3 regions of the Neobacillus sp. BP17 genome follow, and region 2 is predicted to be linked to each of the others. Evidence: riboswitches for the same ligand, from Rfam matches in the RefSeq annotation. Region 2 holds a riboswitch; each other region holds the start of a gene.
The links. Region 2 has a riboswitch for thiamine pyrophosphate ahead of tenI (thiazole tautomerase TenI). Riboswitches for the same ligand answer to the same signal wherever they lie in the genome.

Region 1 (10,232 bases), 2.7 Mb from region 2:
CCAAGGAGTACTTTTTATAAAAGGCTCCAAAAGTTTGGAATGTAAGGATGACATTTGTTCAAACAATATATGGATATTCAAGTATTAATCAATAAAATTAATTAATTGTTCTCAGACTCCACACGTGTGGAGTGCTGTTCACTACTAGTATTGAAAGAATAAAAAGTATTATGTGGCCGTGTAAAAAAACTATCTAGACCCCCGAATAGATTATCGGGGGTTCTTTTTGTGTATTTCCCAATTTATTAAACAATTGAAATAAAATTTCATATTTTTATAATAAATTTTAAAAAATAATTCCAATGGCGTAATCCTTTTGACCTGTAGAAACGTCTGTTACGGGACTTATGTGGTATAGACTACTGTACACCATTACCTATATGCTTTTACTATAAATTGTAAGCGTCACCATTATCTCGGTATACATAGGGAGACCCGCCTACAATTCATTCAATTGTATAAAGGAGGACGTATGAAAAGAAAAAAGTTTATGATTACAGCAGTTTGTACCATGCTACTAGGCACCTCAACAGTATTTGCCAACAATGACCTTCCTAGTGATCCAACGATTGAAAAGCAAGGGAAACTCACATTCCCATCAAAGCAACCACACCCTGTCTTTACATGGAATTCGACTGTCATCCCTGTTTCGAGCGTACTTCACCCAAGCTCTGCACAAGGAGCCGGAATGGTGGAAGCTCCACTCCAGCAAATCTATCAAATTATGAACCAAGCAATTTCACAAAAATTAATGCCAGGCGCTGTCACATTTGTAGCGAGAGCTGGGAAAATTGTGAAACATGACGCTTATGGCTATTCAGCTCAATACACCGATGGTAAGTTTACCGAAATGGAAAATCCAATTCCAATGGAAAACGACACGATTTTTGACTTAGCGTCTATTAGCAAGATTTTTACTGCTACGGCCGTGATGATTCTTTTTGAAAAAGGATTATTCAATCTTGATGATCCGGTGGCAAAACATATTCCAGAATTTGCTGCAAACGGGAAAGAAAACGTAACGATTCAACAGTTGTTAACCCACACATCCGGTTTTGTCTCCTGGATTCCTCTATATTCAAAAGGGAATTCAAGAGAAGATAGGCTGAAGTTGGTATTAAACCAAACTTTGAAAAATGCACCCGGTACGACTTACGAATACAGTGATTTAAATATGATCACGTTAGGAATGTTAGTTGAACACCTGTCCGGCCAGCGCCAGGATGAATTTGTCTGGGAGCACATCACAGAACCTTTAGGGATGAAGGATACGATGTACAATCCGCCGGCTTCTTTGAAAAATCGCATTGCTGCGACTGAATACCAGTCAACACCAAATCGTGGTCTCGTCTGGGGAGAAGTTCATGATGAGAATGCTTGGTCATTGGATGGGGTTGCCGGACATGCGGGTGTGTTCTCAACAGCAAATGATCTCGCTAAGCTTGCCCATATTTTTATTAATGAAGGCAAGTACGGTGGCAAAAGAATCCTGAAGCCGGAAACGGTACAGTTGCTGCTGCAAAATCAGAACGCCGCATTCCCTGGGAATGACCATGGCCTTGGCTGGGAGCTAGGCCAGGGCTGGTATATGGATGCTTTATCAGAAGGTACCTACTCTTTTGGCCATACGGGGTATACAGGAACTTCGATTGTAGTAAGCCCGAACAATAAAACCGTAGCGATCTTACTGACCAACCGTGTCCATCCGTCAAGAAATATGGGGTCAATGAATCAAACCCGTCGCTTATTTGCTAGAAATGTAGCTGATTCGATTCCTGTCTCGATTCCTGGTAAGAGTGATGCTTGGTTTGCAGGGTACGGCGACAAGTTAAACCGAGTAATCTAAACTGATCTTCAATTATCCAAGGATACCACACTCACGTTCTCCACATGGCACATGATTGAGAATGTATGGGATATCGGATCCGTAGAGATTTATAGAGATGGCAGTTGGCACCAGCTTGCTCAGTTAACAGGCACAAGCAATGGCTGGGAAAAGAAAGAATTGGATATACCTAGTGATTCGACGAAATTACGGTTTTTATATCAAACCGATGGTTCTACAAATTCCCGCGGCTGGTATATTCAGAATCCAAAACTTGATTCAGGAGCTACTCTTTCTTTTGCAAAAAATGAATGGGAGCTAAGGGACTATTAAAAAAAGAATAACTTGAGGAGGAGAAACATGCGAAAATTTTTAAAGACATTTATGACCTCGTTTCTAGCATTTGCACTCGTGTTGACAGGGATTCCGTTTTCAGGAGCAACAGCAGCTTCAGGAATCGCGGATTTAGTGATTGATCTCAATGTTCCACAGGTTACAAGGGAAGTAAAGAATAACAAACTTGATTTAAACGCACTTCATGTTTATGAGGATGGCCACTTTATGCTGGTCTCTGAGAACTTAAAATGGAAGTCTTCAAATAAGAATGTTGCCTCTATATCTGAAGCTGGAGAAGTAACTTTATCCGGTCACAATGGTACAACGTTTATCTCTGTCAGCGATGGCAGCAATACCGACAGAATTTCAATTCAATTCAAGGGAAATCAAGACAAAATCCTTGTTGAAAAAGAAAAAGGCGCACGTTATGACCTTATCGGCAATGCCATCGATCACATGACAATGGAAGAAAAAGTCGGACAAATGCTAATGCCTGACTTTAGAAATTGGAATGGCAAAAATGTCACGGTAATGAACGACGAAATTGCAAAGCTTGTAAAGGATTATCATCTTGGTGGTGTGATTTTATTCCGTGAAAATACGGTGACAGCTGAACAGACGACCAAACTGGTGGATGCTTATCAAGAAGCAGCGGAAAAGTATGGACTGTTGATTTCCATTGACCAGGAAGGTGGAATCGTTACACGTCTGCAAACTGGTACCGATATGCCAGGCAATATGGCATTGGGTGCGACTAAATCTGAAGAGCTAGCTGAAAAAGTCGGCAGGACAATAGGTGAAGAGCTAAACGCACTTGGGATTAACATGAATTTTGGACCAGTGTTGGATGTAAACAATAATCCTGATAATCCTGTTATCGGTGTTCGTTCTTTTGGTGAAGACCCTGAGTTAGTTTCAAAGTTGGGAAATGCTTATATTAAAGGACTTCATGAAACGGGCACTGCGGCCACTGCTAAGCATTTTCCAGGTCATGGAGATACTGCGGTTGATTCACATGTAGGACTTCCATCGGTACCACATGATCTTGATCGATTGAAGAAAGTAGAATTATATCCTTTCCAGCAGGCAATGGATGCTGGTATTGATGCGATTATGTCAGCACACGTAACGTTCCCAAAAATTGATGATACAAAAGCAATTTCAAAAAAGGACGGAACAGAAGTCTCTGTACCAGGTACTCTTTCCCACAAGATATTAACGGGTCTAATGCGCGAAGAAATGGGCTTTAAAGGTGTTATCGTAACTGATGCGATGAATATGGGTGCGATTGCCGATCATTTTGGATCCGTTGATGCAGCTATCCGTGCTGTAAAAGCAGGTGCAGATGTCCTATTAATGCCAGTGGGAATCCAAGCAGTGGCAAATGGACTTTATGATTCAGTCAACGCTGGCGATATCTCAGAAGATAGACTTGAGCAGTCAGTAGAGCGGATATTAACCCTGAAATTAAATAGAAGCATTGTTAAGGCGGAAATGGAAAGGAGTCTTGATGAAAAGGTTGCGAAGGCTATTCAAGTAGTAGGTTCACCTGAACATAAAGCAGTTGAAAAAGAAGCAGCAGAAAAATCAATTACGCTTGTAAAAAATAATGATATACTTCCACTTAATGTTTCTCCTGAAGATAAGATTGTTGTGGTTGGTGGGGCGACTTTCTCTATGAATCTCCTTGCAGCTGAGGTCCAAAAATACCATCCTGGCGCAATTTATATCAATGCTTCAGAATCACTTGATGCTACTCAATTAGCACAAGTGAAGGATGCAAAATACATCATTGCTGGAACCTACACCTCAAGTGTTGGAGGCAGAGCCAACGACGCTAGTCAAATGGTGATGATAAGACAACTCATCGAGACTGGTGTACCTGTCATTGCTGTTGGGGCTAGAAATCCATATGACGTTATGTCCTATACGAATGTAGATGCCTATCTTGTTCAATTTGGCTTTAGACCAACGAGCTTTGAAGCAACAGCAAGTACAATTTTTGGTAAAAATAATCCGACAGGAAAGCTGCCAGTTACGATTTACAACCATGATGGCAGTGTTTTATATGGATTTGGTCACGGGTTAGGATACTAAGTAGGGGAGAGATAGAGGGGAATTTAGTTGTGACTGCTTCAAATAGGGGTAGGGCTTTATCCTTAAACTTTGATAGATCAAAAGAGGAGGGGTACTTTTGAAAAAGGGGCTTATAGGTTTATTGGCTCTCGTTCTACTACTTTCGACCGTTTCAGCAGCTGTTGCAAAGAACGCAAAAGAGAAGAAGAATGAAAAATTCCGTTTGGGCGTTGAGGTTTTGTTGCAGGATAAGATTGATTTGATAAAGGATAAGCGCGTCGGCTTAATCACCAATCCGACGGCGGTTGATCAAAGCGTTACTAGTATCGTAGATTTACTATACAATAACAACAATGTAAATTTAACTGCTCTTTATGGTCCTGAGCATGGTGTCCGTGGAAGTGCACAAGCTGGTCAATATGTTGAACAATATACGGATGAAAAAACAGGACTTCCAGTTTACAGCCTTTATGGGAAGACAAAAAAGCCAACACCTGAAATGCTAAGCAATGTCGATGTATTGTTATTTGATATCCAAGATGTGGGGACACGTTATTACACCTATATTTACACCATGGCACTAGCGATGGAAGCAGCAAAAGAGAACAATATTCCAATTATCGTTCTTGACCGTCCGAATCCAATCAGCGGGACAAAAGTCGAAGGACCTGTGCTCGAGGATAAGTACTCTTCGTTCATCGGTGAATATCCGATTCCTGTTCGCCACGGGATGACCGTCGGGGAATTAGCCAAGCTTTTCAATAGCGAATTTGGTATTGGAGCCGATTTAACGGTAGTGGAAATGGAGGGTTGGAAACGAAACATATATTACGATGAGACACCATTAGAATGGATCCTTCCATCGCCAAACATGCCAACCCTGGAAACTGCGGTTGTCTACCCAGGGGCTGCCCTCATTGAAGGAACCAATGTTTCCGAGGGAAGAGGAACAACAAAGCCATTTGAATTGATTGGAGCACCGTTCATTAATAGCGACAATTTGGCTGCCAAGTTAAACTCTTACAAATTACCTGGTGTCACATTCCGAGCGGCTTCATTTATACCGACCTTCTCGAAGCATGCGAATGTTTTAAGCCATGGAATTCAAATTCATGTCACAGACCGAAATGCCTATAAGCCGTTTGAAACAGGATTGTATATCGTAAAAACAATCCATGATATGTATCCAAACGATTTCCAATTTAGAGCACCGAATGCAGCAGGAATCTCCTTCTTTGATAACCTTGTCGGTAATGGTTCGATCCGTGCTGATATTGAAGCTGGCAAATCTATTGAAGAAATAAAAGCTGCATGGCAGGCGGGTTTAGATGAATTTAACGGGGTTCGTGAGAAGTATTTATTATATTAATAGGTGTGAGTGGGCCTTCTTTTTAGGAGGCCTCTTTTTAATACGATTTATCCTTTAAGAAAAAATCAAATTATATTATGGACTAAACTAGTAAAAAAACTATTACGATCTTCCAGTGATTGACGAAACCATTTTATTATTCTGCCTAGTGGGGGAATTACTGACAAGAACCTAAATTATATCGCAAGTACATTAATTACAAGAGAAGTTCACGGGACAAAAAAAGTAAATTACTCCTTGAACCTTTCTTTAAAAAAATGGACAATAGATATTAGTAGTTGGGTTCAACACTTTATTGCAATATTCGCTATATATCTATTACGTAAGGGGTAGGGTTATGGAAACAGCAAAAGGAATTGGTGTAGAAAATGAACAAGTACGTACCTCGCGTCAGAAGAAATGGATTTTACTTGGGGTCCTTGTTCTTTTATTCATTTCTGTTATGTTAAGCATAGCTGTTATAGAAGTTAAAAAAAGTAAATCTAAGCCGTTAGTGTTAATAAAACCAACAGAAAAAATATTTACTAAAACAAAAACAGTGTCAGGTCGTGTTGTACAAAGTCATGCTGAAACGATTTATTTAAATGTAACAAAAGGATCTATACAGGAAATTTTTGTGAAAGAAGGGGAAACTGTTACAAAAGGACAAAAGCTCTTTTCTTATGAAGGATCAACAGTCGCGGCTGAGCTAGGACAAGCAGAAGTAAATAAAAACCTAGCAGAAACAAGTGTTACTCAGATGAAAGAGCAAATCACTTCATTAGAGCAGGATATACGAGAAGCTGAGTCAACCTCTACAACCACTACAACAGATACAACTGATACAACAGATACAACTGATACAACCAATACCACTGATGCAGTTGATACAGCTAACATAGATACTAAAGCTATCACGATCCAGTCAATTCAAGCTGAACTAAATAAAGTAAAAGCTGAGCTCCGTGCAGCAGATCTAAATGTAGAAAAATATACGTTGCAGGCTGAAAAGCTAAAATCTGAGCTCGAAACATTAACTGTCATCAGCAACACTGCTGGTGTAATATCAAACCTGAACCAAAATGTAGGTCAAGGTTTTCGAGCAAAAGAAAATCAGCAACTAGCAATCATGCAAATCGCTTCAAATGATCCGTTTCAAATTGAAGGAAAGCTAACAGAAGCCGAAAAAGCAAAAATTACATCAGGCCAATCTATTACAGTAACTTCTAATGTAGTAGCCAATAAGAAATGGAAAGGAAAAATTTCGGAGGTTAGTGATTATCCTACATATAAAACAAATGCAAATAAGAATAAAGATATACAACAAGAAACTAATCCATACTATTCCTTTAAAGCAAGTCTAGATTCACAAAAGGGCCTATATCCTGGCTACAATACCATGCTAGACGTAGTAGTGCAGTCAAAGCAGTTGCTAGCAGTTCCTGAAACGAGCATCATGGGCTTTGGAAAATCCACCTATGTATATGTACAAAAAAAAGGAAAGATTCAGAAACAAAAGGTAGAAACTGGTCAAAAAGGAGGCAAATGGGTTGCCATACTTAAGGGTTTAAAGGAAGAAGACAAAATAGAAGAAAACCCATCCTGGATTGTTCGCCTTGGTACATCTCTTTTTGATTAGTATTTTACAGGTAAATTATGGTTCATCCTAAACATAATATCGAAACACGACTATATTACTATAATTAATATTATGTATTTCATTTTAACCGATACTCATATATAATGTAGCTTAATTGAATATAAATAACTAGGGGTGTCCAATAAGTTGGGCTGAGAAAGAAACACGCTGAAGTTTCTTGACTCTTGGGACCTGATCTGGATCATACCAGCGTGGGGAAGTTAGAATAGACAATCTTCAATGCAACTATACTTCTGCATACATTTTAGCCGGGTCCAACCATTTATGGTCCCGGCTTTTTGATGTACTTTTATACGCTTATTTACTTGTTATGTTCTGTATCTCGTCCTTTATATTCAAAAAAAAAAGGAGAGATTTATTATGTCAACGACTGCATTAAACGAACAAAATATTTCCATCATGTCTAGTTTTCCAGGAAGTAAAAAAGTATATGTAACAGGCTCGAGATCCGACATTAAAGTACCAATGCGTGAAATTGAGTTAAGCCCTACTACGGGAACGTTTGGTGAAGAGGAAAACCTTCCTATTCGCGTGTATGATACAAGCGGTCCTTATACGGATCAGAATTATTCTGTTGATATTTCAAAAGGCCTTCCTGCCATTCGAAGCACATGGATCCATGAACGAGCAGATGTTGAAGAATATGAAGGTCGAGAAATTAAGCCTGTAGATAATGGGTATAAGGATGAAAAAGATCCTCGTGCCAATCATAACGTGTTTCCGGGTTTGAAGCGCAAACCATTACGTGCAAAAAAAGGAAAAAATGTTACACAGCTTCACTATGCAAAAAAGGGAATTATTACTCCTGAAATGGAATTCATCGCAATAAGGGAAAATATGAAACCTGAATTTGTGCGTGATGAAGTTGCAAAGGGTCGAGCGATTATTCCTTCTAATATCAATCATCCAGAGTCAGAACCTATGATAATAGGACGTAATTTTCATGTTAAAATTAACGCGAATATCGGTAACTCTGCTGTTTCATCATCCATCGAACAAGAGGTTGAAAAAATGACATGGGCGACACGCTGGGGTGCTGATAATATTATGGACCTATCAACAGGTAAAAACATTCATAAAACAAGAGAATGGATTATTCGAAACTCAGCTGTTCCTGTCGGCACCGTCCCCATTTATCAAGCACTTGAAAAAGTAAATGGTGTTGCTGAAGATCTTACATGGGAGGTTTACCGTGATACCTTGATTGAACAAGCGGAGCAAGGTGTTGATTACTTCACAATTCACGCTGGTGTTCTTTTACGATATGTTCCACTAACGGCAAAACGGTTAACAGGTATTGTATCCCGCGGTGGTTCAATCATGGCACAATGGTGTTTACACCACCATAAAGAAAGCTTTTTATATACTCACTTTGAAGAAATCTGCGAAATAATGAAATCTTATGATGTTGCATTCTCTTTAGGGGATGGTTTACGTCCTGGGTCTATTGCAGATGCGAATGATGAAGCGCAGTTTGCAGAATTAGAGACTCTTGGAGAGCTAACAAAAATTGCTTGGGAGCATGATGTACAGGTGATGATTGAAGGACCAGGGCACGTACCGATGCACCTAATTAAAGAAAATATGGATAAACAACTAGAAGTGTGTCAGGAAGCGCCATTCTACACACTTGGACCTCTTACAACTGATATTGCTCCTGGTTATGATCACATTACATCTGCTATTGGAGCTGCCATGATTGGTTGGTATGGGACAGCCATGCTTTGTTATGTAACGCCTAAAGAACATTTAGGTTTACCGAATAGAGAGGATGTTCGTGTAGGGGTTATTACTTATAAAATTGCCGCCCATGCTGCTGATTTGGCAAAAGGACATCCAGGAGCACAAAAAAGAGATGATGCCTTATCAAAAGCTCGTTTTGAATTCCGTTGGAGAGATCAGTTTAATTTATCTTTAGATCCTGAACGAGCGATAGAATATCATGATGAAACTTTACCTGCGGAAGGTGCAAAAACAGCTCATTTCTGTTCAATGTGTGGACCAAAATTTTGTAGCATGAGAATCTCTCAAGATATTCGTAATTATGCGAAAGAAAATAAACTTGATACGAAGGAAGCTATAGAAACAGGTATGAAGGAAAAAGCTAAAGAGTTTAAGGAATCTGGAGGCAGCATATATCAGTAACTTTCTTGGGAGGTTATACGGATGAATGTTCAAAAGATTAAAGAGGAAATTACCCAAATGAAAACTAGCCTTTCTTTTTTAGAGGGGCGTTTAAAAGAGATTCAGCAAAATTGTGATCATCGTTTTGATGGCGATCAATATTATGAAAAATGTTTGAAGTGTTATAAGGTAAACGTATTATATTATTAAACAAAAAACTCGAAAAAAACACTCTCAACAAGAGGGTATTAAAAAGACAGCCATGTAGAGGCTGGGACATAACTAGCTTCAAATAGTAAGAAAGGTGAATGTGAGTACGCTCATATTCACCTTTCTCTATTTTTAGGGTGTTAATTCTTCAAATACTTTAGTTGTTGGCAGTGAATTTTCAGAGGTGGGTTTTGTCCAAGTCTCCTTTTTGTTTATTATACACTTGACTAAACAGTAACAACACTTGTATTTTGGGGGACTGATCCCAATTTTCCGAGACACAAATAATTTTCTAAAATTTTAGAAAATTATTTACAAATGGAAAACCAGTACTTATAATGAGAATATGAAAAGTGATTCAGGTTTTAATTTGGAAGAAGGTGAATAGGATGGAGATGAAAAGTGATTTAAGTCCAAAAACAAAGCGAGGCGAGAAAACAAGAAGAAAATTATTAGATGGAGCAGAAATTGTCTTTGGGAAGTATGGGTATTTTGAAAAAGGCATCGTAGAAATCACACAGGAAGCAAATGTATCGTTAGGGACTTTCTATAACTATTTTGAATCCAAATATGATATTTTCGCTGAACTTGTTGGTGAAATGCAATTCCAATTATATGAAGCGATTCGAGAAGAAACTAAAGGCGTCAATAAT
Region 2 (10,232 bases):
CTTGACTTGATAGCAAGAGACGGAGTGATTTACACTTCAACGATGACTAAAATTTATGCGATACAGGATAACGGTACCTCTCCACAGACACTTTGGACCGTTGATAGCTTTGCGAATCGTCTCTTAATTGACCAGAATACCTTATATTATTTAACGAGAACTACCGAAGGTTTCGATGCAATTGGTACGGTAGATGTAACTACGGGTAAAAAGAGATGGAGTTATCCCCTTAAATTCCAAGAGCGGTTGGAAGGGGTTTTCGCTGCTGGTGATAATCGACTGTTTGCAAATATACGGAATCCAGTTCAAATGACATCCAAAATGTATGCATTCGATGCATCGACGGGCACGGTGCTTTGGACATTTGATCTGGATTCAAGCCTCCCTATTTATGGGGCCCCAGTCTATAAAGATGGAAAGCTTTACTTCGAAACGAAACCGGCGGCAACAAGAAATATTTGGGCATTAGATGCTGCAAGTGGAAGAACATTATGGAAGTTTAGCCCTACGGGTATGTTTACACAGCCTCTTTCTGTAGTGAGTGATTCCTTAATTGTTCTTGATGAGGCCAATATTATCGCGGTAGACAAAAATACCGGAGTACAGAAATGGAAGACCTTGTATGCAGAACAATTTGTTGCTGGTGGACTTCAGACCATTAAAGGGGCAAGTGGAATGGTCGTAGCCTCCGATAGAATTATTTTGGGAAATTACAACAAAATTAAATTCTTTAATAGCGCAAATGGTCAGCTTATTTATTCCACTCTTCAACTAACACCTACTACAGGCGCGTCTGGCTTGCGCCCAATCGGCGTCATCAAGGACACCATTTTTGTAACAGAGACGAATCAATTTCTATATACGTACGCTGTGCCAAAAACATCCCAGTTAGATACAGAAAAGCCAACGGCAACGATCGATTTGCCAGCAGTCAGTCAGCTTTCTATGCAGGATGGAAAGAACCAAATTAAAATTCCCATCACCATAAGTGAAACGGCAGATATGGAGGTAACCATTGTTGATGAAAGCGGCTGGGTAGTTCAGACTTGGTTAGGACGCTACTTGAAGGGGACAGCGAATTTTTATTGGGATGGAAAAAACAGCCGTGGCTTTAATGTAATCCGTGGAAATTACTATCCAATTGTAAAACTCACCGATCTTGCTGGGAATAAGAATGAATATACAGCACGTGACAAATCCATTCTGATTACAGAAGGTTTCGGTTTAACCTTGAAAAATTCCAACTTACGCTCGGCAGCCACCACTCAAAGCACCATCCTAACAACAATCCCTGCTGGTTCAGAAGTGGTGATAACTGGAGAAACGGGTGATTGGTATCAAATTGAGTACAGGATTATCAGTGCGGTTCTGAAAGGATATGTCTCCAAACCATTAATTAAAGTTCCATCCAATCAGGAGATTCAAGCAATCGAAAAGGCGAGGACAAGGACAAACGTCAATGTTAGAACCAATCCTGGAACTCAGTATGATACAAAGATTGTGCTTCCGATGAATACAGATATAAAAATTTATTCCGCAATCGGAGACTGGTATTCAATCGAATACAAGAAAGACAGCAGTACTTTGGATTCTGGGTATGTAGCAAAATTTACTGTAACCCTCCCAACGGTATCAACTGTTGTTTACACCGTTGTTGCGGGCGATTCTCTCTGGAAGATTGCCCAGAAGAATGGGGTTACGATTGACTCCATCGTTAAAGCCAATAACCTCGATCCTAATCAACCAATCTACATTGGCCAAAAACTAACCATAGTAAAATAATCCTTTTCCATGCATAGGTGAGAGATCAGAATATATGAAAGGTATAAAAAGAATTTATTTGACATTTCTAATCGACGTGTTAACATTATCCATGCAAGGGAATTTTTAAAAATGAATAGATAACAATCCGCTAGAGGTGCCTTTTTAAAGGGCTGAGATTGAAGTGATACTTCGGGACTCTATGAACCTGATCTGGGTTATACCAGCGTAGGGAAGTGGAAACATGGATATTTGAAGGATCATGTTTATATTTCAAATTATCAACCACTTTCTTATCAAAAGGAAGTGGTTTTTTGTTTTTCACTTTATTTCATTGAGCTTCAGATTCTGGATTATAGGGGGTGACTTGTATTTTAACTAGTGTTAAAGAGTTACATATTATATCCAATGGTCAAATGCCGATCGAGCAGCTATGTGAAATTGTCATGGATATTCATCCGTATGTAACCGCGATTCACTTACGCGAAAAACAAAAAACAGCGAGGGAACTTTTTCAAGCAGTGGAACTTCTAACAATGACAAACCTGCCGTTATTAAAGATTATCATCAATGATCGTGTGGATGTTGCCTTAGTTACAAAGGCTGGCGGGGTTCAATTAGCTTTTCATAGTTTAGATGCAGCCATTGTCAAAGGGAATTTTCCTCAGCTTAGGGTAGGAAGTTCCATCCATTCCTACGTGGAGGGACAAAAAGCAAAAGAAAAGGGTGCTGATTACGTCCTTTTCGGTCATGTCTTCCCTTCGCAATCAAAACCAGGAATGCCCCCTAGAGGTCTTGATGAATTATCAAGGATTACACAATTAGAGGTTCCGGTTATTGCCATTGGAGGCATAACTCCCGAGAATACAGGGCGGGTACTAGATGCTGGGGCAAAAGGAATCGCTGTCATGTCAGGAGTATTAGAAGCTCGCGATCCATTAGTAGCAGTAAAGGCTTATTTAAATGTATTAAGAGATGGAGATGGAACAAGTGGGAAATTCATTTGATGTTGCCATTATCGGAGGGGGGATTAACGGATCCTCTATTGCCTATCAACTATCAAAAATGGGCAAAAAAGTAATCATAATTGAGAAGGATAGATTGGCTTGCCAAGCTTCCAGTGCGGCGGCTGGTATGCTGGCAGCACAAGCGGAGATTGAACAAGATGGTCCTTTATTCCAATTGGCATTAAAGAGTCAAGCAATGTTTTCTACACTATCAAGTGAGTTATATGAATATACAGGAATTGATATCGAGTTTGTGAATAAAGGAATGCTGAAGATTGCAGAAACGGAAGAAATAGCAATAGAAGTAAAAAAACAGGTCAACTATCAAAGGAATTGGGATCCAATGATAAAATGGCTGGATTCAACGGAATTACTAGAAATGGAACCGTATTTGGCACCAAGTGTTGTTGGAGGTATGTATCTCCCTAACGATGGACATGTGCAGCCAGCAAAGTTAACAAAAGCGTTTGCAAATGCGGCTGTTTATTTCGGAGCGGAAATTCGTCAAAATACGGAGGTTCTTTCATTTATTTTTGAAAACGGTCAGGTTAAAGGGGTTAAAACGACCAATGGTGTCATACATAGTGAACAAGTTGTCGTGGCCACCGGAGCTTGGGCAGCGAAATTAATGCGTGAATCGGGGCTGGACATTAGCGTGTATCCTGTTAAAGGAGAATGCTTTTCCGTTCGAACGGAGGAGCCGATTATTAACACGACTATTTTTTCCGACAAACGCTGTTATCTGGTACCAAAACGCAATGGGGAAATTTATATTGGTGCTACCATGATTGAAAATACCTTTGATAACAAGGTTACCCCCGAAGGGATTGCTTCATTAATAGAAAGAGCGACTCAACTAGTCCCTCAGATTAAGGAAGCAGCATGGGAGCGGGTGTGGTCAGGATTCAGACCGCAGACAGGCGATGGAATCCCTTATATTGGCGAGCATCCAAGATGGAAGAGATTGTTCGTTGCAGCAGGGCATTTTCGAAATGGGATTTTATTAAGCCCTATTACAGGGAAGCTAGTAGCTGACCTGTTAGCTGACAGACCGCTAGATACGACTCTTCTTTCAGCATTTCACCTAGAAAGACACAAAGAAACGGTAGGTTAGGAGGTCAAACATGGAGGTAGTATTAAATGGCGAGTTAATCCAATTGCCAGATGAAGTTGAATTTGTTTCAGATGTTCTCAAACATTATGAAATCCAGGATAAGGTCATTGTTGTGGAAGTAAATGGTGAAATCTTAACCAAAATAGATCACCAAAGTACTAGATTAGCAGATAAAGATCGAATTGAAATAGTCCATTTTGTAGGAGGCGGTTGACATGTTAAAAATAGGTTCATTATCCTTTCAATCTCGTTTGTTTCTAGGAACAGGAAAGTATCCAAGCTACGACATCCAAAAGGAAGCAGTGGAAGTTTCCAAAGCAGAAATCCTCACGTTCGCGGTAAGACGAATGAATATTTTTGAATCAAGTCAGCCCAATTTTTTAGAACAGCTAGACACCAATAAATATACGCTGCTGCCAAATACAGCAGGTGCGAAAACAGCGGCAGAGGCCGTCCGTATCGCAAAATTAGCAAAAGCATCTGGCCTCTGCGATATGATTAAGGTGGAAGTGATTGGCTGTGATCAAACATTACTTCCTGACCCGATTGAAACCCTAAAGGCGACAGAAGAATTAGTAAAGGAAGGATTTATTGTCCTCCCTTATACCTCAGATGATGTTGTTTTAGCTAGGAAACTTCAAGAAGCAGGCTGTCATGCTGTCATGCCAGGGGCCTCGCCAATTGGATCTGGTCAAGGTATCATCAATCCCGTAAACCTTAGCTTTATTATCGAACAGGCTGTCGTTCCTGTTATTGTGGATGCTGGGATTGGCTCACCAGCCGATGCGGCTTTAGCGATGGAATTAGGAGCCGACGGCGTCTTATTAAATACGGCTGTGTCAGCGGCTAAGGATCCGGTAAAAATGGCAAAAGCAATGAGACTAGCAATTGAAGCTGGACGTTTAGGCTATGAGGCTGGCCGAATCGAGAAAAAGAGATATGCTTCAGCAAGCAGTCCAAAGGAAGGAATGAGTATCGGGTGATTAATCGGTACTCACGACAAGAACTTTTTTCACCCATTGGAAAAGACGGGCAGCAGCGAATTTCCGATAAACATGTACTCATAATTGGAATGGGAGCACTCGGATCAGCATGTGCCGAAGCACTTGCCCGCGCTGGGATTGGTAAACTAACCATTGTTGATCGTGATTATGTAGAATGGTCCAATTTACAGCGGCAGCAGTTATATACAGAGGAAGATGCCAAAAATCGAGTTCCTAAAGTAATAGCGGCCAAAAACCGCTTAACAGCGATTAACTCTTCTGTGAAAATAGAGGCAATCATTGCAGATGCCTCTGTGTCAGAGCTGGAAGACTGGGCCAAAAACGTTGATCTTATTATGGATGCAACGGATAATTTCGAAACAAGAATGATCATTAACGATGTATCCCAAATGTATGGTGTCCCCTGGATTTACGGTGCTTGCGTTGGAAGTTATGGAATCTCCTACACGATCATTCCTGAGAAAACACCTTGCCTTTCTTGTTTAGTAGAGACCGTTCCTCTAGGAGGATTAACCTGTGATACAGCTGGAATTATTAGTCCAGCTGTGAACATGGTCGTTTCTTTTCAAATAAGTGAAGCATTGAAAATCTTGGTGAGTGACTTGGATTCATTGCGAAATAAACTTGTTTCTTTTGATTTATGGAAAAACCAATATAGTTCCATACAAGTAGATAAGTTGAAAAAGAGGGATTGTCCTTCTTGCGGGGAAGAACGTACTTACCCTTATTTATCATTCGAAAATCAAACAAAGACAGCCGTCCTATGTGGAAGAGATTCAGTTCAGATTCGTCCTGCGATTCCAATGGTTCGTGATTTGGAGGCTTTAGAAAAATTATTTGCGATTCGAGGAGGAGCCGTGGAGAGAAATCCCTACCTTTTATCGTATACTGTGAATCCTCACCGATTAGTAGTTTTTAGAGACGGAAGGGTTTTAGTGCATGGAACGAAGGATATTTCCAAAGCAAAGGCTCTATACCATAAATATTTGGGTTAATAAAAAAGCAAATAGACTAAACAGAAAAAATTAATTGAATATTTTTACAAATGGGTATAGTATTAAAGGTGGATATAGGGATATATGCTCTAGTCTACTTGTGAGTGTTAGAAAAAGGTCAGTGAACTCTTTTTATAGGCAATGAATCTCTAGACCTATTGATGCTAGAATTTAAGCCAAAATAAGCCGTAGAAACTATACGCTTATTTTGGCTTTTTGATTTTTTATATGAGAATTAAAGAGAGGTGGGGGAAAATGGAGAGGGATGAGATAAAACGTCTAAACTTTCTGCTTCAAATATATATCGATGTCAATGTGGATAAGGATTTCTCTGTTTTATCAAAAAATGCAGACCCATTCTTTATACTAAATATGGATGGGCGATTGGTGTATGTGAATGATGTTTGCGAAACTCTCTTAGGTTGCTCCATACCTGAATTATTACAGATGAGGTTGAGTCATATATTCCTCTCCAAATGTTTGAATGAATCACAAACGTTCTTCTTCGAAAAGAGCCGGGAAAAACTAACAAATTTTGATGCAAAGATTAATATGAGACCCGAATTATTAATGGATGTAAATGTTACTACATTTCCAATCCTCTTTAATAAGGAAGTGGTGGGGTCTTATGTGGTTTTAAAAGATATCACTCTAATTAAAAAAGAAAGACAATTACTATCGGAAAAGCAAGCGGTTGCAGGCCAATTAGCGGCAGGAATTGCCCACGAGATACGAAATCCGATCACAGCGATAAAAGGATTTTTACATTTAATGGCTAGGGATTATCATGGGGAGTCTATGTATTTTGATATTGTAGAGTCAGAGGTTACGCGTATTGAAGTAATTCTCAAGGAACTAATGGTACTGGCAACACCGATCAAAAAAAAGTATGAAAAATTGCCGATTAAGTCCTTATTGGATCAAGTCCTATCATTAATGGAATCACAAATGTTATTAAATAATATTCAAGTTGAAAAAAAGTTCTGCTTCCTCGAAGAATCCATTTTAGGGGATGGAAATCAATTAAAACAAGTATTTATCAATTATATTAAGAATGCAATTGAGGCTATGCCAGATGGCGGCAGGATTTTAATAGAAGGGTCCATTACCAAGGGGAAGCGTGTTCAGATTCGAATCATCGACCAAGGATGCGGCATCCCTCCCGAAATGATTAACCGAATAAATGAACCATTTTATACAACGAAGGAACATGGGACGGGGCTCGGAATGCCGGTAAGTTTTCAAATTATTGAGGAGCATAAGGGGAAAATTCATATTACCAGCAGCAATAAGGGAACCTGTATCGAAGTAAGTTTACCAATGTTGTCTTAAATTAAATGATTGCTAGTTGGGGAAATATCGTGTTAAAATGTTAGGGTCTAATGTCTTGCAGTCATTAGTTATGGCAGTTATATATAACCAGCACAAATATATCCTAATCACTTGTATGGTAAATGGAAGAAACTATAAAAATAGTCGTCTTAGCCGTGACCTAACTTCTTTTCCTAGAAGTTAGGTCTTTTTATTTTCCTGAAAGGAGAAGTTAATGAGTAAATCTACACAAGAGAATTTGCTATATCTTAGCAGTACATTTAGTAAGCTCCTCAAGCGCAGATTTGGTAAGGGTCCAGAAACTTGTACGATGATGTCAAAAGGAAACCGATTATATATATACATGCGAAACTTTATTACGCCGGCAGAGGAAGTCTTGTTGGAAAATGATCAGTTGATGTTGGTCCATAATTTTCGTTCAGCCGTAATCAATGCGGTCATCAATGAGTTTAAACATGAAGTTTCGAAAGTATTTGGAGGGGGAATTGATCATTTTTTCCATGATTGGAATTATGATTCGAATACAGGAATTATTCTGTTAGAAAATGTTCCATCTAGTGATGAAGTTAAAATGGAAGAAGACTTTGAGAAGACTCTGTTTAACTTGATTGATTTTGTAGGGACCCGTTATCATAAACGACCGGTTGGTTTAAAGGTAGTAAAGTTTACACAAAATATTTGTGCGATTGAAGCGAGAGATGTCCTCTTGCAACTAGAGAGCTTAGCATATGAACAAGGAAATCTCGATCTGCTGCTTCATCAAGCAAGGGAAATCAAAAGCGGTTATTTGAAAAATAAGAGTATATTTGAGGATCTGTTTAATCGCATCATTGAAGATATATTCATTGTTTGGGATTATGAAAAGAACCGAAACTATCTCATTTTTGTTTTTTACAAAGAATATCAATGAATCGAAAACATGTGGCAAAAGGATTTTCCTGCTTGCCGCATGTTTTTTTTTAACAAGTTGAGCCTTGGTACATAATAAATGATGAATTGATTTGTATCTGCTTAAGGAGTAGAAATGGATGATTAACCAAAACAAGGAAGAATTTATTAGTAGTTATATTAGTAAGTTGTTAAGAAAAAATTTTGGAAAAGGCCCGCAGACGTGTCGGACCACCCTGTCTAAAAATCACCTCGTCACGTATATTCGCGGGTTTTTAACCCCAATGGAAGAAATCTTGTTACAACAGGGACAGAATAGGTATGTTGACGATATAAGAGCAGCTATTATTAACCATGTCTTGGATGAAATAACAGGGGTAGTAAAAGTGACTCTGGAAGTCAATGTAGAAGAATACTATCATGATTGGAACTTCCCAAATAATACGGGCATTCTTATTTTTGTATTAGAAGAAATGATAGGTCAGGTTAGTCAAGCGGATATAGATATGCAAAGGTTAGAATCGGAGGTTGGGCGGCTAAGCTGCTTAGTTGAAAAAGTACCTGATCATATCCATACCTATCCCATTTCACCAACCGTTTATTTAGTTGAAAGAAGCGGTATACTTGTCCCTATTGAAAAGGCACTTATTGAAAAAGGGTTTGAAAAAGAACTTAGATTCACAAAAGATGAGTTAGAAAAAGTATATTTCCACCGTGAAGGCAGATTTGAGGACATTTTTAAAAAATCAGTACGAGACATCTTTATTGATTGGAATTTTAAAGCAGATAAATCATTAATGGCCTTCATGCTTGGATCATAAGGATATGTAAATAAAAAGGCTCTTCCTAATTTTCATTAGGGAGAGCCTCTTGTGTAAAGGATTAGCAACCGTATTTCTGCTATGATCGTGAAGCGACCTTATTCAAGAACTGTAAAGTCCGTTGATTTTGGGTGTTCTCAAATACCTCTTCAGGAGTTCCTTTTTCTACGATAACTCCCTGGTCCATGAAAATGACTTGGTCGGCCACATCTTTAGCAAAGTTCATTTCATGGGTTACAATGACCATTGTCATATTTTCCTTGGATAAATCTTTCATAACCTTTAAAACTTCACCAACTAACTCTGGATCTAATGCAGAAGTAGGTTCATCAAAAAGCAGAACTTTAGGTTCCATAGCCATAGCTCTGGCGATCCCCACACGTTGTTGCTGTCCGCCAGATAATTGATGAGGATACATCTCGGCACGTTCTTTCAGACCAACTTTATCCAGAAGGGTTCTTGCTTTCGTTTCTGCTTCTGCTTTTGACCTTTTAAGAACAGTGGTCTGACCTTCCATTACATTTTCAAGAGCGGTCAAATGTGGAAAAAGATTGTAGTTTTGAAAGACCATACCCGTATTTTTACGAAAAGAAACAAGTTCCTTTGCCTTCATTTTGTGGTTTTGCTCAAAATTTATCGATTGTTCCCCAAGTTTAATCGAACCTTGATTAGGCACTTCCAACAGGTTAAGGCAACGCAGTAACGTTGTTTTTCCAGAACCGGAAGGACCAATAATCACGGCTGTTTTTCCTGTTGGGATGGTCAAATCAATCCCTTTTAATACCTCAAGCTGACCAAAACTTTTATGCAAATTGTCTATGTGAATCATTGGAACACCTCCATTATTTAGCGACACTTCGCTCAAATCTAATCTCCATCTTAGTCTGGAAATAAGAAAGAACGGTACTGAAGATCAAATAGATAAAGGCAACTTCAATGTAAATCCACAGTGGTTCATAGGTAGCAGCCGCGATTTGTTGACCTTTTTGGAATAGTTCAGTAACCGTAATGGTTGCTGCTAAGGAGGTGTCTTTTACTAAACTAATAAAAGAGTTACCGAGCGGCGGCAATGATACACGAATGGCCTGAGGAATAATAATTCGTCTCATCGCCTGAGATTTGGTCATTCCAATTGAAAAAGCGGCTTCCCATTGCCCCTTTGGAATGGAAAGTATCGCTGCCCGGATAATTTCTGAACTGTAAGCACCTTTATTTAACGTAAAAGCAATGACTGCAGCCGGAAATGGATCAAGTGTTATTCCCATACTAGGTAATCCGTAAAATAGAATAAAGATTTGTACGAGTAAAGG
Region 3 (10,232 bases), 970 kb from region 2:
ACCAACTCACCTTTATAGACGATCCCCACATTAAATCCACTATTTTCTGCAAATTGATTTAGCCATATCGGAATAATGGATTCAAACTGATATGGGGATTTCATGCTATCCACCCATGGCAGCCATTCACGCAGATGTTCACGGTTTTCCTCCACCATTTGATAAAGACTTGAAGCGTGATGTTGTTGAAATAGCTGGAGTTCAATATCATTATCAACCCTTAATGTAAACATTAGTCAAATCTCCCGATAAAAAATTTTTAGTTCATCATATGCAAAGCAGGTTGTTATCGGGAAGACTTAATATTAAGAAATAAAAAAATCCCTGCTTTATATAAAGTGGGATTGGTTATTCTAGTATAAAATTACTTGTATATAAGTTTAGGTTAGGGCTGCAACCGGTAAGAGAATCGAGAATGTAGTTTTATCTGGAGATGATTCACATTCTAAATTTCCCTTATGTTTTTCAATAATTTCCTTGCAAACAAACAAGCCGAGACCTGTACCTAGTTTTTTCGTCGTAAAAAATGGTTCGAAAATAGATTTTCTAAGTTCAGCAGGAATCACAGGCCCATTGTTGGAAATATTAATTTTGATGAACTGATGTTGTAGACTGCTATTGATCTCGATTGTAGGATTCGGATTCTCAGCATGATTCAAAACATCAATCGCATTAAAGATGATATTAATTAATACCTGTCTAATTTCATCTGCATACCCATTAAGAGTAATATCTTCACTGAGTTCTTTTCTTATTTTTACTTTTCCATCAAGTATGCTTGGATATAGGAAGTTTAAGACTTCCTCTACTAATGTATTTAAATTGAAGTTATCCTTTTCTTTACCAATTAACTCCTTTTTTGACAGAAGGAGAAATTGTGATATACGAAAATTAAGTTGATCCAATTCACTTGAAATGATATCTAAATATTTCATCTCCGGATGATCAGCTTTCAGTAATTGGATAAATCCTTGAACAGATGTCAAGGGGTTTCTAAACTCATGAATAAAGCTTGAGGTCATTTGCCCAAGCAATGTTAATCGATCCTGATGTGTAGAATCAATGTGCATTGTTTTTTCTTCAATAATTTTGTTTTTTGCTTCTGAGTAATGGGAAACAGCATAGTATAAAAATTTATCAAAACAAAAATTTACATTGTTTAATGCTTCCTGCATGGCTGCCCATGGAATCCCAGTAATGCTTAAATGGCTGTATAGAACTGTTCTGCCAAGATTAACATTATAAACAAAATCACCAAGGTTAATATCAGCCAAAACTCTTTCTTCCGATACTTCAATAGCAAGTTTTTCAATTATGTCTAAAAGGTCTTTTTCCGTCATTTTATGCATATTAAGTAAAACATCGAGAAGAGCCTCGCCGTTTTCGTGAATTTTTAACTTAAAAGGATCCGTATTAGTGGTAACAATGGCATTTTCCCAATCTTGAATTAATTTCTGTTTATTTTGATTGAAAAAATCAATTAAATCTGTTTGGTTTTCCGTGAACATGCCGTCTTCCCCCTATGTTATTGACAAAAAACTCCTTACTGTACTTATTCGAGGCATAAATAGAAATTCCTCCTTTATTTTAAAATAAAAGTCTTGAATTTTATTCATATAGTCTTAATTACTGATTCGATTAGGTAATTATAACGACAAGAAAGTATATTTACCTTGTAAATGTGAATAAAGAAGAGTATATTTTTTTCTATGGAAACAATTGAATACTTCCACAGGGGGAGCTGCTATTCTTGCGGCTGAGAGTGAACGGTTACGTTCTGACCCTATGAACCTGTTAGTTAACACTAGCGTAGGGATGTGGTTTGCCGATTATGAAAGCAATGCAGACAATCCTTATCGTCGTGCATTGCTTTTTTTGTTCTTTATTTTATTGCACATCTTGTAATAGGAAGACTTCTAACGAGTCCAAAAAGATAATTGGGGGAGACGTTGTGAATCAAAAAAGAAGCAACACATTATTTATCGCTGAGGTGGCAGTTTTTTCTGCTTTAGCTTATTTATTGGATTTTCTAGCCGGAATTCTATCTTTAAAGATATGGCCACAGGGAGGTTCGGTGTCAATTGCCATGGTACCTATCTTCTTAATTGCTTATCGTTGGGGGATAAAAGGCGGCTTGTTAACAGGATTTTTACTAGGTTTATTGCAGGTTATCCTTGGATTCGCTCAAGTATACACATTCTTACAAGGATTTATTGATTATTTTCTTGCCTTTTCAGTTGTAGGGTTAGCGGGTGTCTTTACTGGTCTGGTGAAGGAGGCGATATCCAAAAATGAAAAAGGTAAGTGGATGACATATGTGATTATCGGTGCATTCTTAGGAAGTGCCTTAAGATACATCTGCCATGTTATTTCTGGCATCGTGTTCTTCGGTGAATATGCGCCAAAGGGACAGCCGGTGGCCATTTACTCACTCCTATATAATGGAACATTCATGCTGCCAAGCTTTATCATCAGTGCAATCATTATCATCATTGTAATGAGTGCGGTACCAAAGAGATTATTTTCAAAATAACATTTATAAGTAATACGAATGGAAAAGGGCTTCAAGCTCTTTTCTATTTTTTTTGTAAAGTGATTGTAGTTGATTCTAGAAAATTCTTCAAACTTTTGACAAATTTATAAGCTTTTTAACTCAAAAAAAGTGTTAAAATACAAGAAAGATAATCATTCTCAATTAGTGGAGATAGGGTGATATACATGTTTGGTTCATTAAAAGTAGGAGATAAAGGGAGAATTATTGATATTTCTCTTGTAGGTCACCTGGTACAAAGACGATTACTTGACTTAGGGATTACTGAAGGTTCTAAAGTGTGTGTAAAGTGTGTCATGCCATTTGGCGGTCCAATTATGATTGAATCTTGCGGACAATGTGTGGGTATTCGCCGTAGAGAAGCAGTTCGAATGAAAGTGGAGAGAATATAATGGACATCGCACTTATTGGAAATCCTAATACTGGGAAAACTTCATTATTTAATAATCTTACAGGTTCCTATGAGTATGTTGGTAATTGGAGCGGTGTCACCGTTGAAAAAAAAGTTGGCGTTTTTAAAAATAATATTGGTCATTTGACTGATTTACCTGGTGTGTATACACTTAATCCCTTATCGAAGGATGAAGGGGTAGTTACATCCTTCTTTCTTAATGAATCAGTGGACCGCCTGCTAAATATATTAGATGCTTCACAATTAGAACGAAATTTACATCTAACCTTCCAATTGCTTGAGTTTGAAAAACCAGCATTTATTGGACTTAATATGGTCGATGTAGCAAATAAACGCGGAATTCAAATTGATACATCTAAACTTTCTGAGCTTCTCGGAGTACCGGTTGTTCCTGTTGTGGCGAGAAATGGAAAGGGCTGTGATAAATTAGTTGATGTCATATCGACTCAATCAATCCAGCCTGCTAAAAAGAATCTTGTTTACTATGGTAAAGAGGTAGAAGCTGCAATTGTTGCTTTGACGGCTGAGATTCATGGAAAAACCAACCTTTCTGGACGATTTCTAGCTATTCAATATTTTGAAGGTAATGAATATGTTAGAAACTATGTAAATATTATTGTTGGCGAGAAAAAGCTTAATGATCTAATTGTTAACTTGGAGTCAATCTTACAAACACTTTATAATGTAAAATCATTAGCAATCTATATTTATCAAAAAAGAAGAGAAGCAATAGAAAAAATCGTTGTCGAAGTGGCCGTAAAAAGTAACTTTGACATTCCGCTTTCTGAGAAAATTGATATGATCGTTACCAATCGCTTTTTAGGAATGCCTATTTTCTTACTGCTTATGTATGTCATGTTTATGCTGACTTTTGATTGGCTCGGAACACCATTATCTGATGCTTTGGACGGATTTTTAACAGGGCCCATTACGTCAGGATTTGAGTCGGTTTTAACCGCCATTCATGCTTCAAATTTTATTCATGCATTAATTATTGATGGTTTAGTTGCTGGGGTAGGCGGCGTACTCGTATTTGTGCCGCAAATTTTTATCCTATTTTTCTTTATTTCTTTATTAGAAGATTCCGGGTACATGGCCCGTGTTGCATTGGTAATGGACCGAATTATGGAGTCAGTTGGGTTAAATGGGAAGGCATTTATCCCTATGATGATTGGCTTCGGTTGTAATGTACCAGGAATAATGGCTGCCAGAACAATAGAGACACCACGGGAAAGGCTGGTTACCATATTGCTTACCCCTTTAATGTCTTGTTCAGCACGATTACCCGTGTATGCGTTATTTGTTGGAGCTTTTTTTGCAGGAAATAAGGCTTTAGTTGTGCTAAGCCTATATGTCCTTGGGATTGTAGTTGCATTGGTCTTAGCTAAGATCTTTTCGTCTACATTACTAAAATCGGAAACTTCATTATTTGTTATAGAACTGCCCCCTTACCGTCTTCCCCAGTTTCAATCACTGTGGAGGAGTACTTGGGATAAAGGAAAAGGGTTTGTTAGAAAAGCTGGAACATTTATTTTTGCGGGTTCTGTCTTTATCTGGTTATTATCTTATGCTGGCCCCAATGGTTTAAAGGTTGACATGGATGATAGTTATTTAGCCGCGATTGGGAATATGATTGCCCCGATTTTTGATCCAATTGGATTTGGAACATGGCAGGCATCCGCCTCGTTAATTACAGGGTTCTTGGCAAAAGAGGCCATTATATCTACCATGAATATTATTTATTTTGTTCCGAATGATGCAAGTTTGCAAGGGTTATTGGCGAACTATTATACTCCGCTTGCTGCCTATAGTTTCATGGTTTTCATTTTGTTATACATCCCATGCCTTGCGACAGTAGCAACGATCTATAAAGAAACAAATTCAAAAAAATGGACAGCTTTTTCTATGATTTATGCATTTGCAATTGCTTATGTGCTTTCTTTGATCATCTATCAAGGCGGCAAATTGTTAGGACTTGTTTAATTCTAGAAAGAGGTGGAGCAAATGATTGCCAATATATTAATTGGAGCAGCTATTTTTGGATATGCATCATGGGCTTTAGTTAGGTTTATTAATAAATCAAAAAAGGGAAAATGCGGGGCATGCGATTTGAAAAATTCATGTTCTAGCAATTGCGAAATACCACCTAAATCCCTATAAATAATTGAAACTGTTATCTAAAAAGATAGCAGTTTTTTGATGTTAGGATTTGAAGATATAAACAAACTAGTGTAAAATTACACTAGTTGTAATTGAAGGAAGGGCTTAACTTGACCAGAGATGAAATTATAATGCAGGTTTCTGAAAAGCTTCGCCTTATACGGACGGAAGTTGGCTATACACAGGATAAAATGGCAGACATTATTGGTGTTTCTAAGAAAACACTTGTTCAAATTGAGAAAGGTAGAGTTTTAGCCAATTGGTCTACTGTCGTTTCGATTTGTGCACTTTTTCGTGAAACTGAAACAGTCCAATTTTTATTTGGGAATGAGCCGCTGGAGGTGTTAGAAACGGTTGCCCGCGAAGGGATAGATATTCGGAAGTCAAAAACGCTTGGCGGCCGGATTTGGTGGAGAGTTGTATCGAAAAAAAACGGGTATATTCTTCAACAAAATATTCTCAGTAAACATTTTCGGATTTTAGATGAAGAAAATTATCGGATCTTTAGCAGTATTGATGAAAAGGTGTCAAAACACCGTTTTAAAGAATTAACGAAAAATGAATAAACGACAGAAAAAAGATGGGAATCCGCCATCTTTTTTCTTTTTTTTGGAATACTAAATATTGTCATAAAAACTTTCCCTATCTACGAAAATTAACCAATGATAGATTACTGATAAAGGATGTTTTTCAATTGGTATTAAAAGAGAAAATTAGGACTATATTTAATAACTTGAAAAAGTGGCACTTGCTCCAAATTATAGTGCTTTCCATGTTAATCATTATCTTAAGTTTTTTTGGACTACTTTATTATTTTTCTAAGGATGCAGATATATCAGGACTTAAGAACGAACTGCCACAAGCTACCGTGTTTTATGATGTGAATGGGGATATAGCTAGTAAAGTGTCGGCGAATAAAAATGAAGGTGTCTCTATTAAGCAGGTTCCTAACTCAATGAAAGATGCGATTGTTGCGATTGAGGATCGTCGATTTTATCAACATAGCGGTGTGGATTTGATTGGGACATCAAGGGCGCTCGTCCGTGACTTAAAAGCTAGAGGAATGGTTGAAGGAGGCAGTACGATAACGCAACAATTAACTAAGAATACACTTCTCACTTCACAAAAAACCTTAAATAGGAAAATGGAGGAAGTTTTTTTAGCACTACAGATTGAGCGGGAATATTCAAAGCTAGAAATTTTGCAAATGTATTTAAATCAAATTTATTTTGGTAATGGTGCATGGGGGATTAAAAAGGCTGCGAGCAAATATTTTGCCAAAGAGGTTAAAGACCTTTCAATCAGTGAATCCGCATTACTTGCAGGACTAATTAAAGCACCATCTACCCTGAATCCTTATGAGCATATGGAAAAGGCGACTGAAAGGCGAAATCTAGTATTAGTACAAATGAAGAAACAAGGATATATTTCCGATTCTCAGTATGAAAAAGCCATACATGAAGAAGTAATTTTGAATGATAAAGGCGATGACCCGTTCCGAGGCAAGTTTCCATACTATGTTGATCAGGTTTTAGAAGAGGCTATAAACTTATATGGATTATCACAGGATGAATTACTAACAGGCGGCTATCAAATCTTTACAGAGCTTGAACCTGAAATGCAAACAGCCATGGAAGAGACTTATCAAAATGATTCTTTATTCCAAGAAGGAATAGATATCCTTGTTCAAAGCGGTGGTATCCTCCTAGACCCCAAGACAGGTGGGATTAAGGCAATTGTTGGCGGCAGGGGAAAACATACGTTTAGAGGTTATAATCGAGCTTCGCAGTTAAAGGCTCAGCCTGGTTCCTCCTTTAAGCCATTAGCGGTTTATACACCTGCATTGGAGGAAGGTTGGAAGATGACTGATATGTTAAAAGATGAACCAATGACATTTGGGAGTTATCAACCAAGTAATTACGATGATCAATATTCCGGTCAGGTGCCCATGTATGAAGCTGTAAAAGAATCTAAAAACGTTTCCGCGGTTTGGCTATTAAATGAACTTGGGGTTGAAAAAGGATTAGATTCCATTCAGCGGTTCGGAATTTCATTGGACAAAAATGACCGTAATTTATCCCTTGCCTTAGGTGGTTTACACAAAGGTGTCTCTCCTTTGAACATGGCTGAAGCTTTTTCTGTCTTTCCTAATAACGGAGTGAGAATGAAGGCCCATGCGATTAAAAAAATTATTGATGCTGACGGAAAGGTTGTGGCTGTCTGGAAGGCAAAAAAAGAAAGAGTCACAACCAAGGCCGTAACCGATAATATGACGACCATGCTCCTTGGTGTAGTAGAACAAGGTACTGGTAAGGCTGCACAAATACCTGGCAGAGAAACGGCAGGAAAAACTGGTTCAACTCAGGTTCCAATAGAAGGGATAAACGGCCTGAAGGATCAATGGTTTGTTGGGTATACCCCGCAGCTGGTTGGGGCGATCTGGGTTGGCTATGATAAAACAGACAAAGATCATTATATCACGCCTGTCAGTAATAAAGGTTCAGCAGTTGTTTTTCGGGAAGTTATGACGAAAGCCTTAGCGAATGCGCCTGCTGAAAGCTTTAATGTCCCGCATATCTCCACATTGATTGAAAAGAAAAAGCAGGAAGATGCTGCTAAGAATCGGTTTAATTTTCAAGAGAATTTTACTAACGAGGTTCAGAAATGGGAGGAGAAATGGAATAAACAAAAGGAAAAATGGAGAAAAAAATGGAATGATAAGGGAGGGCATTAATATTCCTCTAGGTAAAGAAAACTATTTGAGACAATTCAGAAAAATGGGAATTGACAATTAAAAGAACTGGTGATAACCTACAAAGGAAGAAAAAAGGAAAGGGAGGGTTACAAAGATGACTAATTTCAATCACGTTTCTTTAACAATTAAATATTTGAATGTAACCTGTCCTGAAGAATTTTCCTGTTAATTTATCAATGTGAAGAAATTGATTAATGACAAAAACACAGGTTACGTTTTCTTTAATACGTGACGTGTGTTTTTTTGTCCCTTTTTTTAAAAAGGAGGCATACTGCACTGTTGCGGTATGTCTTTTTTTATAGTTCAAAACAAATTTGAGGGAGGAAATATGGATGAGGTATTTGGCAGGGTCTTGGAAGGGAAATACAGCAGGAGTAATAGATGGCGGATAGTATAACATAAGGGGGAAGTTAGTTATGTTTGCGGTTTTAAAAAAATTAAGTTGGTTCTTTAAAGAAAATTGGCAGCGATATGTCATTGCAGTTACACTATTAATTTTAGTGGGTATATTGGATGTGATTCCGCCTAAATTAATCGGATTGGCAATTGATGATATTCATGTGGGCAGTATAAGTCATAAGAAAATAATACAATATCTTGGTATTCTATTGGCAATCATGGTTTCATCTTATGCAATAACCTATGTCTGGATGTACCGACTGTTTGGAGGAGCCTTCCTTGTAGAAAGGAAACTTAGGTCCCGGTTCGTTACTCACTTACTAAAAATGACTCCGATATTCTATGAAAAAAATCGGACTGGAGATTTAATGGCGCGTGCGACCAATGATTTAAAGGCCATTTCAATCACAGCAGGTTTTGGGATTCTGACACTTGTAGATTCAAGTGTATGGATGCTGACATTACTGTTAACAATGGGAATTTTAATTAGTTGGAAGTTAACACTGGCGGCAATTATTCCGTTGCCAATTATGGCGATTTTAATGCAAATGTATGGAAAAAGAATTCATACTCGCTTCATGGAAGCCCAAGATGCGTTTGGTGAACTGAATGACCGTGTACTTGAATCAGTCGCAGGAGTTAGAGTTATCCGTGCTTTTGTTCAAGAAACCGCAGATAGCAAGCGCTTTCATCAACTTACGGAGGATGTCTATCACAAGAATATTAACGTTGCAAAAATTGATGCATTATTCGACCCAACGATTAAGGTGCTTGTTGGTATTAGTTATCTAATTGGCCTCGGGTATGGTGCTTATTTAGTATTCCATCAATCAATTACATTGGGCAATCTTGTGTCGTTTAATGTATATCTAGGGATGATGATCTGGCCCATGTTCGCAATTGGCGAGTTAATCAATGTGATGCAGAGGGGGAATGCTTCACTTGACCGCGTTAATGAAACACTTAGCTATGAGGAGGAAGTGGTCAATCCTCTAGACCCTGTTTCCATAAAACGTGCTGATCGAATTGATTATCGAAAGGTAACTTTCCGTTATCCCTCTTCTAAGAATGATAACCTAAACCAAGTTGATGTTATGCTGTTACACGGGCAGACATTGGGTATTGTTGGGAAAACAGGCTCAGGAAAGACCACCTTTATTAAGCAGTTATTAAGACAATATCCACTAGGCGATGGAGAGGTAACCATATCTGAGGTATCTTTAGAGGAGCAAACCATAAATCAAGTTCGCGACTGGATTGGTTATGTGCCTCAGGATCATGTACTGTTTTCTCGCAGTGTGAAAGACAATATCCTTTTTGGCAGGAAAGATGCAAGCGAAGAGGAATTAGAAGAGGCCATTGATTTAGCGGCATTTCGAAAAGATCTTGCCCTTCTTCCAGAAGGATTAAGTACGCTCGTTGGAGAAAAGGGTGTGGCCTTATCAGGAGGGCAAAAACAACGGATCTCCATAGCGCGCGCGCTGATCAAAAATCCAGAAATCCTAATCCTCGATGATTCCTTATCGGCAGTTGATGCCAAAACAGAAAAGCGAATCATTGATAATATTAGAAAGGCAAGAAATGACAAGACCACCATCATTACCACACATCGAATGTCCGCTGTCCAACATGCCGACCATATTATTGTTTTAGATGATGGTAAAATTGTAGAAGAAGGGACACATGAGCAGCTTCTTGAACATGATGGGTGGTATAAAGAACAATTTATTCGCCAGCAGATTGCAGGGAAGATAGAGGAAGAGGTGCAAGCATGACAACAGGAAAACGATTAGCTAAATACGCATTGGCGTATAAAAAAATTATTTTCGCAGCATTGGTCATGCTGACCATTTCTGTCGTAACCGATCTCGCTGGCCCGTTTATTGCTAAAAATATCATTGATCAGCATATTTTAGGAATTGAATCTGTTTGGTATGAAACATCAAGCGGCGAAA

Region 1: another riboswitch for thiamine pyrophosphate. It lies ahead of thiC (phosphomethylpyrimidine synthase ThiC); the one in region 2 lies ahead of tenI (thiazole tautomerase TenI).
Region 3: another riboswitch for thiamine pyrophosphate. It lies ahead of thiT (energy-coupled thiamine transporter ThiT); the one in region 2 lies ahead of tenI (thiazole tautomerase TenI).

Annotation. Positions count from the first base shown of each region.
Region 1 is NZ_CM184198.1:3,461,935-3,472,166, reverse strand. Features, by position in the region: gene AC4QJR_RS16720 (sigma-54-dependent Fis family transcriptional regulator) at 1-45, shown strand, start outside; partial or broken gene AC4QJR_RS16715 (serine hydrolase domain-containing protein) at 473-2,158, shown strand; gene nagZ (beta-N-acetylhexosaminidase) at 2,186-4,258, shown strand; gene AC4QJR_RS16705 (exo-beta-N-acetylmuramidase NamZ family protein) at 4,356-5,606, shown strand; gene AC4QJR_RS16700 (efflux RND transporter periplasmic adaptor subunit) at 5,944-7,224, shown strand; TPP riboswitch at 7,346-7,460, shown strand; gene thiC (phosphomethylpyrimidine synthase ThiC) at 7,606-9,390, shown strand; gene AC4QJR_RS16690 (serine protease) at 9,412-9,579, shown strand; gene AC4QJR_RS16685 (TetR/AcrR family transcriptional regulator) at 9,969-10,232, shown strand, end outside.
Region 2 is NZ_CM184198.1:426,516-436,747, forward strand. Features, by position in the region: gene AC4QJR_RS02115 (outer membrane protein assembly factor BamB family protein) at 1-1,782, shown strand, start outside; TPP riboswitch at 1,905-2,013, shown strand; gene tenI (thiazole tautomerase TenI) at 2,124-2,768, shown strand; gene thiO (glycine oxidase ThiO) at 2,743-3,882, shown strand; gene thiS (sulfur carrier protein ThiS) at 3,893-4,096, shown strand; gene AC4QJR_RS02135 (thiazole synthase) at 4,098-4,865, shown strand; gene AC4QJR_RS02140 (thiazole biosynthesis adenylyltransferase ThiF) at 4,862-5,881, shown strand; gene AC4QJR_RS02145 (ATP-binding protein) at 6,137-7,213, shown strand; gene AC4QJR_RS02150 (Na-translocating system protein MpsC family protein) at 7,428-8,123, shown strand; gene AC4QJR_RS02155 (Na-translocating system protein MpsC family protein) at 8,242-8,922, shown strand; gene AC4QJR_RS02160 (amino acid ABC transporter ATP-binding protein) at 9,002-9,751, opposite strand; gene AC4QJR_RS02165 (amino acid ABC transporter permease) at 9,765-10,232, opposite strand, start outside.
Region 3 is NZ_CM184198.1:1,397,096-1,407,327, forward strand. Features, by position in the region: gene AC4QJR_RS06655 (GNAT family N-acetyltransferase) at 1-233, opposite strand, end outside; gene AC4QJR_RS06660 (histidine kinase N-terminal domain-containing protein) at 381-1,508, opposite strand; TPP riboswitch at 1,725-1,833, shown strand; gene thiT (energy-coupled thiamine transporter ThiT) at 1,952-2,533, shown strand; gene AC4QJR_RS06670 (FeoA family protein) at 2,719-2,943, shown strand; gene feoB (ferrous iron transport protein B) at 2,943-4,946, shown strand; gene AC4QJR_RS06680 (FeoB-associated Cys-rich membrane protein) at 4,968-5,123, shown strand; gene AC4QJR_RS06685 (helix-turn-helix transcriptional regulator) at 5,234-5,689, shown strand; gene AC4QJR_RS06690 (transglycosylase domain-containing protein) at 5,818-7,857, shown strand; gene AC4QJR_RS06695 (ABC transporter ATP-binding protein) at 8,295-10,052, shown strand; gene AC4QJR_RS06700 (ABC transporter ATP-binding protein) at 10,049-10,232, shown strand, end outside.